2 regions of the Pseudoduganella sp. GW821-FHT12E03 genome follow, and region 2 is predicted to be linked to the other one. Evidence: predicted binding sites of a transcription regulator. Region 2 holds the regulator's gene; the other holds the start of a gene.
The links. Region 2 encodes FNR, which switches genes on or off when oxygen is low (the NO sensors DNR and NnrR bind a similar motif). Its sites were predicted from a motif close to TTGATNNNNATCAA; they were not measured.
Positions count from the first base shown of each region.

Region 1: a site for FNR is predicted at 1,412-1,425, ahead of AC1RRC_RS11375 (OmpW/AlkL family protein). Genes of this name have one in related genera too.

Region 1 is NZ_JBXAQJ010000004.1:77,474-80,880, forward strand. It holds gene AC1RRC_RS11365 (xanthine dehydrogenase family protein molybdopterin-binding subunit) at 1-825, opposite strand, end outside; gene AC1RRC_RS11370 ((2Fe-2S)-binding protein) at 822-1,331, opposite strand; gene AC1RRC_RS11375 (OmpW/AlkL family protein) at 1,490-2,116, shown strand; gene AC1RRC_RS11380 (DUF2244 domain-containing protein) at 2,104-2,562, opposite strand; gene AC1RRC_RS11385 (methyl-accepting chemotaxis protein) at 2,723-3,407, shown strand, end outside.
Region 2 is NZ_JBXAQJ010000002.1:828,197-831,603, forward strand. It holds gene chrA (chromate efflux transporter) at 103-1,449, shown strand; gene fnr (fumarate/nitrate reduction transcriptional regulator Fnr) at 1,592-2,395, shown strand; gene AC1RRC_RS07330 (helix-turn-helix domain-containing protein) at 2,423-3,148, shown strand; gene AC1RRC_RS07335 (sensor histidine kinase) at 3,228-3,407, shown strand, end outside.

The DNA.
Region 1 (3,407 bases), on a different contig from region 2:
GCGCCACCACGTGTCGGCCACCACGGCCACCGCGCTGTCGCCCACCTGCACGACTTTTTTCACGCCGGGACGCTGCGCAATCGCCGCCGCATCGAAGCTTTTGACCTTGCCGCCAAACACCGGGCAATCCTTGATGGCCGCGTTGAGCATGTTCGGCAACTTCAAGTCCATGCCATACACTTGCGCGCCCGTGGTTTTGTCGACCGTGTCCAACCGCGCCAGGCGCTTGCCGGCCAGCTTCCAGTCTTTCGGGTCTTTCAGCTTGACGTCGGTGGGCACCGCCAGCTTGCCGGCCGCTGGCGCCAGCTGGCCATAGGTGGCGCTGCGGCCCGAGGCGGCGTGGCTGACCACCCCGTTGGCGGCGCGGCAGTCCGCCGCCGGCACTTGCCACTGATCGGCCGCCGCCTGCACCAGCATCATGCGGGCCGCCGCGCCGCCTTTGCGCACGTATTCGTTGGATTCGCGGATGCCACGGCTGCCGCCCGTCGAATAACTGCCCCACACGCGGTTGCGCGCCAGGTTGCGTCCGGGGCTTGGATACTCCGTGGTGACCCTGGACCAGTCGGCATCGAGTTCTTCCGCCACCAGCTGCGCCAGGCCGGTCAGGGTGCCTTGGCCCATTTCCGAACGGGCGATCCGGATCACCACGGTGTCGTCGGGCTTCACCACCACCCAGGCATTGACTTCCGGCGGCTGCGCGCCGGCCTGCTGCGCCCCGGCGTCCAGGGGAATCGCAAACGGCACCACCAGGCCGCCCAGCGCCAACGAGGTGATTTTCAGGAAGCCCCGGCGCGACGCCGATGGTGCGGATGCGGGCGCGTTCATGCCTTGTCTCCCGTCCGCTGGATATGCTCGATAGCGAGGCCGGCCGATTTCGGGGCGGCCTTATTGACCACCACCCTGATGGCGGCGCGCACGCGGTTATACGTGCCGCAGCGGCAGATATTGGTCATGGCGGCGTCGATGTCTGCATCGGTGGCTTTCGGCTTTTGTTTCAGCAGCGCGCTGGCGGCCATGATCATGCCGGACTGGCAGAAACCGCATTGCGGCACGTCCAGCGCGGCCCAGGCTTTTTGCACCGGGTGACTGCCGTCTTTCGACAAGCCTTCGATGGTGGTGATCTTTTGTTTTTCCGTCAGCGCGGAGATCGGCAGCACGCAGCTGCGCGTGGCTTCGCCGTCAATGTGCACGGTGCACGCGCCGCATTGCGCGACACCGCAGCCATACTTGGTGCCGGTCAGCCCCAGCTGCTCGCGCAGCGCCCACAGCAGCGGGGTATCCCCCTCCGCATCGAATTCCCGGATTGCTCCATTGACGTTCAGCCTGGCCATACTTTCTCCTGCGAAGGGTGGTCCGGCCCGGGCCGGAAAGCGCTGGTTATCTTACACCCCACATTTTCCTTTTGCCATTTTTGACTTGTATCAAAGTTTTTACTGTTTGGGATTCATACACTTTGTTTGAAACTCAACAGCAAAGAAAGAAAAAGTGTATGAAAGCCAGCAACCTTAAAGCCATCTCCCTCCTCCTTGCGGCCGTTGCCGCCCTGGGCGCCACTGCTGCGCAAGCCGCCGATCACAGCGCCTGGCTGATCCGCGCCCGCGCCGTGCACATCGACCCGGCCGACAAATCCGATCCGGTCGGCGGCACGGGCGCGGCGGACCGAATCCACGTCAGCGGCAAGACCATCCCGGAAGCGGATATTTCTTATTTCTTCACCCCCAATCTGGCGGCGGAACTGGTGCTGACCTATCCGCAAAAGCACACCGTGTACCTGGACAGCAAAGCCATCGGCACCTTCCGCCACTTGCCGCCGACCCTGCTGGCGCAATACCACTTTGCACCGGGCAATACGGTCAGCCCCTACCTGGGGGTGGGGGTGAACTGGACCACGTTTTCAAAGAACCGCCTGCTGAACGGCGGCGCCAGCCTGGAACATGACAGCATCGGCCTGGCCCTGCAGGCCGGGGCCGACGTGCGGCTGGACGACCACTGGTCGCTGAACTTCGACGTGAAAAAAGTGCGGATCCGCAGCGATGTGCTGATTGGCGGCGCCAAGGCCAGCCGCGCCAAGGTCGATCCTGTCCTGTTTGGCGCGGGCTTCGGCTACCGCTTCTGATCGCGCAGCGCTTGCTGTAACTCGTCGGCCAGCCGGCGCCGCTGAGAGTCGGCGGCGAATCCGCCGACTTCCAGGGTGGTGCCATTCGCTTCCAGCAACACCAGGCCGCGCGGCGACGCCGGCTTGGCGACGCGCGTAAAGTACGGTTCCAGCACGGTTTGCGACGCCCGTCCGGCCGAGACCCGCTCCACCAGCAGGCAGCCCGTCGTCAGCACGATGTGTTCATAGTCGGCGGCGTGGCGCGCATACAAAATGAAAGCCAGAGTGACGGCGGCCAGCTCGATGCTGGTAAACACCAGCACTTGCCACACGCCCTGCAGCAGGAACACCAGGGCCACGCTGAGCGACAGGCCGCACAGCGCGCCATAGGCCGCCACCGTCTGGCGCGGCGTCAGCGAGCAATTGCGGCGCAACAGCCATTCGTGTTTTTCGATATCCCGCTGCATAGCGTAATTTCCCGTCTCCGTATAGGGATTTTACTGCTGCGGGGATGTCTCTTCCGTCAACGTTGTTGCATGACGACAAACGCAATAACTCCCTTATCACGGCGGGCAGACACCCGGGCCAGGATGTGACATTCTTCTGGAAATTACTATAGGGGGAGACATGTCGCTTGCGAATTTGAAGATAGGGATGCGCCTGGGGTTCGGCTTTGGCGTGGTGCTGACCTTGCTGACAGCCATGATGCTGCTGGGCCTGGCCTCGATGTCGCGCATCGGCAACCGCACGCAAGACATTCTGAACGACAAAAACGTGAAGATGGCCGCTGTCAGGAGCATGGTCGGCGACGTTCGCAGCATCACGCTGGCGCTGACCACGATGACCGTGGTCTCGACCCCGGAGCAGATGAACGCGGAACTGGCCAAGGTGGACGAAGCCCGCAAGCGCTACAAGGACGCCCGCGACAAGCTGGCGTCGATGATGACGGAAGATAAGGAAAAAACCCTGCTGGCCGCCGTCGATGAGGCGCTGGCCAGCGGTGCGGAAAAGAATAACAAGCTGATCCAGATGCGCAAGGAAGGCGCAAGCGCCGAAGCCGTCGAATACCTGTTGAAGGAAACCGGCCCGGTGCAGGCCAGGGCGCTGGCGGCGCTGAACGACGTCTTCACGCACGAAACCAGGTTGATGGAGGAAGCCGGCGCCGACGTGGAGCAGGTCTACAGCAATGCCCTCATCATGCAGCTGGCGCTGGGCACGGTCGCCATGGCGATGGGCATCAGCGTGGCCTGGTTCATCACCCGTTCCATCACCGTGCCGCTGAACCGCGCGGTGGCGGTGGCGGAAACCGTGG
Region 2 (3,407 bases):
ATTTGCCGTGGGAATTAGCATATTTGAAATAATTCTATGGGGCATACGGTCCGCTTCGTACAATGCGAAGATTGCTCCAATTCAAATCACTGTATGGATCCGATGCACCCTTCCCACGTCAAACCAGCGCCGGTCGGTTTCTGGCAAGCGTTCGCCTTTTGGCTGAAGCTGGGTTTGATCAGTTTCGGCGGCCCGGCCGGGCAAATCGCCATCATGCACCAGGAACTGGTGGAAAACCGCCGCTGGATTTCCGAACGGCGTTTCCTGCATGCGCTCAATTACTGCATGGTGCTACCGGGACCGGAAGCGCAGCAGCTGGCCACCTACATCGGCTGGCTGATGCACCGCACCTGGGGCGGCGTCGTGGCGGGCGGGCTGTTCGTCCTGCCATCGCTGCTGATCCTGATCGTGTTGTCGTGGATTTATATCGCGTTTGGCGACGTGTCCGTGGTGGCGGGGCTGTTTTATGGCATCAAGCCCGCCGTCACCGCCATCGTGGTGCAGGCGGCGCACCGCATCGGGTCGCGCGCGCTGAAAAACAATGCGTTATGGGCGATTGCCGCCGCCTCGTTCATTGCGATTTTCGCCTTCGATGTGCCATTCCCGCTGATTGTCCTGGCGGCCGCGCTGACGGGATACATCGGCGGCCGCATGGCGCCCGCCACGTTTGCCATTGGCGGCGGCGGCGGCCATGGCGGCGCCGAGGCGTCGTATGGCGCGGCGCTGATCGACGACACCACGCCGCCGCCGGCCCATGCGCGCTTCCGCTGGCGCAAGCTGGCGCTCATCGTTGTGGCCGGCGCGGCGCTGTGGACCTTGCCGATGGGCGCGCTGACCGCGCTCTTTGGCTGGCACCACACGCTGACGCAAATGAGCTGGTTTTTCACCAAGGCGGCCCTGCTGACCTTTGGCGGCGCTTATGCGGTGCTGCCGTATGTCTACCAGGGCGCGGTCGAACACTATGGCTGGCTGACGCCGCGCCAGATGATCGACGGGCTGGCGCTGGGTGAAACCACGCCGGGGCCGCTGATCATGGTGGTGGCGTTCGTCGGGTTTGTCGGCGGCTATGTCAAGGCCGTGTTCGGGCCGGACGCGCAATTCCTGGCGGGGGCAACGGCCGCCGCGCTCGTCACGTGGTTCACCTTCCTGCCCTCGTTCCTGTTCATCCTGGCCGGCGGCCCGCTGGTGGAGTCGACCCATGGCGACATTAAGTTCACGGCGCCGCTGACCGCCATTACCGCCGCCGTGGTCGGGGTGATCCTGAACCTGGCGCTGTTTTTCGGCTACCACGTGTTGTGGCCGGAGGGGTTCCATGGGCGCTTCGACCCGTGGTCGGCCGTGATTGCCGCCGGGGCCGCGGTGGCGCTGCTGCGCTACAAGCGCAATGTGATCCACGTGATTGCGGCCTGCGCGGTGGCGGGACTGGGCGTGAAACTGGCGCTGGGTTAAGCCAGCGCCATGCCAAGGCGGCAAGGCCTTGTCACGGATCCCCTACATTAACTCATGGCAATGCCCGATACCGTGACAGCGCCGGGAGCGCGATACTGGTGTTCATCGAGGACGTGCAACGCACACCGAACAGGAGCAGCCCATGAATACCGTGATTCCCATCGCCGCCGCCAACGCCAGCACGGTGGCGCCAGCCGCCAAATCGGGCAAGGTCAATTGCACGCTGTGCAGCTTTAACCGCTTTTGCCTGCCGCAAGGCCTGGCCGACAGCGACGTGGCGCGCCTGGACCAGATTATCGCCCGCCGCCGCCGTCTGGCGCGCGACGAGCAATTGTTCAGCATGGGGGCCTCGTTCGGCAGCCTGTTTGCGGTGCGCCTGGGCCACTTCAAGACGGCGCAAGTCAATATCCACGGTGAGCAGCAGGTGACGGGCTTCCACATGGCGGGCGACTTGCTGGGGATGGATGCGATCGGTTCGGGCTTGCACAACTGCAGCGCCACCGCGCTGGAAGACAGTGAGGTCTGCGAAATCCCGTTTAACCGCTTGCAGGAACTGGCGATGCAGACGCCGTCGCTGATGCAGCAATTCCACCGCGTGCTGGGCCGTGAAATCCAGCGCGAACAGGCGATCATGCTATTCCGCGGCAGTATGCGCGCCGACCAGCGCATGGCGCTGTTCCTGCTGAACATGGGCGCGCGTTACGCGGCGCGCGGCTATTCCTCCGCCAGCTACCAGTTGCGCATGTCGCGCGAAGATATCGGCGGCTACCTGGGGCTGACGATCGAAAGCGTCAGCCGCCTGCTGGCCCGTTTCCGCAAGCAGGGCTGGATCAAGCTCGACAACCGCGATATCCGGCTCCATGACCGCGACAGCCTGGAAGCCCTGTCGACCGGACGGGAACCCGGCGCGGACAGCACCATTGCCGCCGAGGCGTGCGCCGCCTGAAGGGTTGTCATGCACGTTGAATGCCTCATGCCGGCGCCCCCGGACCCGGCGGACTGCTCCCAATGCGCGATGGGCAACCTGTGCCTGGCCGGCGGGTTGCGGCCCGGCGAGTTGGCGCAACTGGAAACCATCGTGGGCGGACGGCGCACGCTGATGCGGGGCGAATACCTGCACCGCGCGGGCGACGCTTTCGTCAAGCTGTACGCCATCCGCAGCGGCCACCTGAAAACGCTGCGCCATGCGCACGGCAATTGCCAGCTCACGGGTTTTCCCATGGAGGGCGAGTTGCTGGGGCTCGATGCGATCGCCGACGGCTGTCATGACACCGACGCGGTGGCGCTCGAAACCTGCGAAATCTGTGAAATTCCGTTTGACCGGTTGCGTGAATTGCTGGTGGCGGTGCCTGCGTTGATGGACCAGTTCCACCGTGCGCTGAGCCGTGAAATCCAGCGCCAGCAGGCCTCCCTGTTCCTGATGGGGAATGCGCGCGCCGAGCAGCGCCTGGCGCTGTTCCTGGTTGGATTGCGGGCGCGCTATGCGGCGCGCGGCGCGCCGTCCACGCAAATCCAGCTGCGCATGTCGCGCGATGAAATCGGAGCCTACCTGGGCTTGACGATGGAATGCGTGTGCCGCTTGCTGGCGCGCTTCCGCAAAGCGGGATGGATCACGCTGACGGGCCGCCACCTGACCATCGTGGACGGGCCGCGGCTGGCGGCGCTGGCAGAGGGCGTTTGCCAGGAACCACTGGTGTAGCGCCACTTAACCCGGCGTGCCTTCCCGTGCTATTCTGCGCGAAAAGGTCACGTGCCGGGTTGGCGACAAGGGGAGTGGGTTGGATAATTTTGTGATGGAAGGCCGCAACCTGGAATGGCTGCTGGCCGCCGCCAGCGATGCCATGCTGATTGCAGACCACGGCGGCCACATCGTGCTGGCCAATCCCGCGTTGTGCAACCTGTTTGGCTATGAAGCCGGGGCATTGCAGGGGCAACCGGTGGAAACGCTGGTGCCGGCC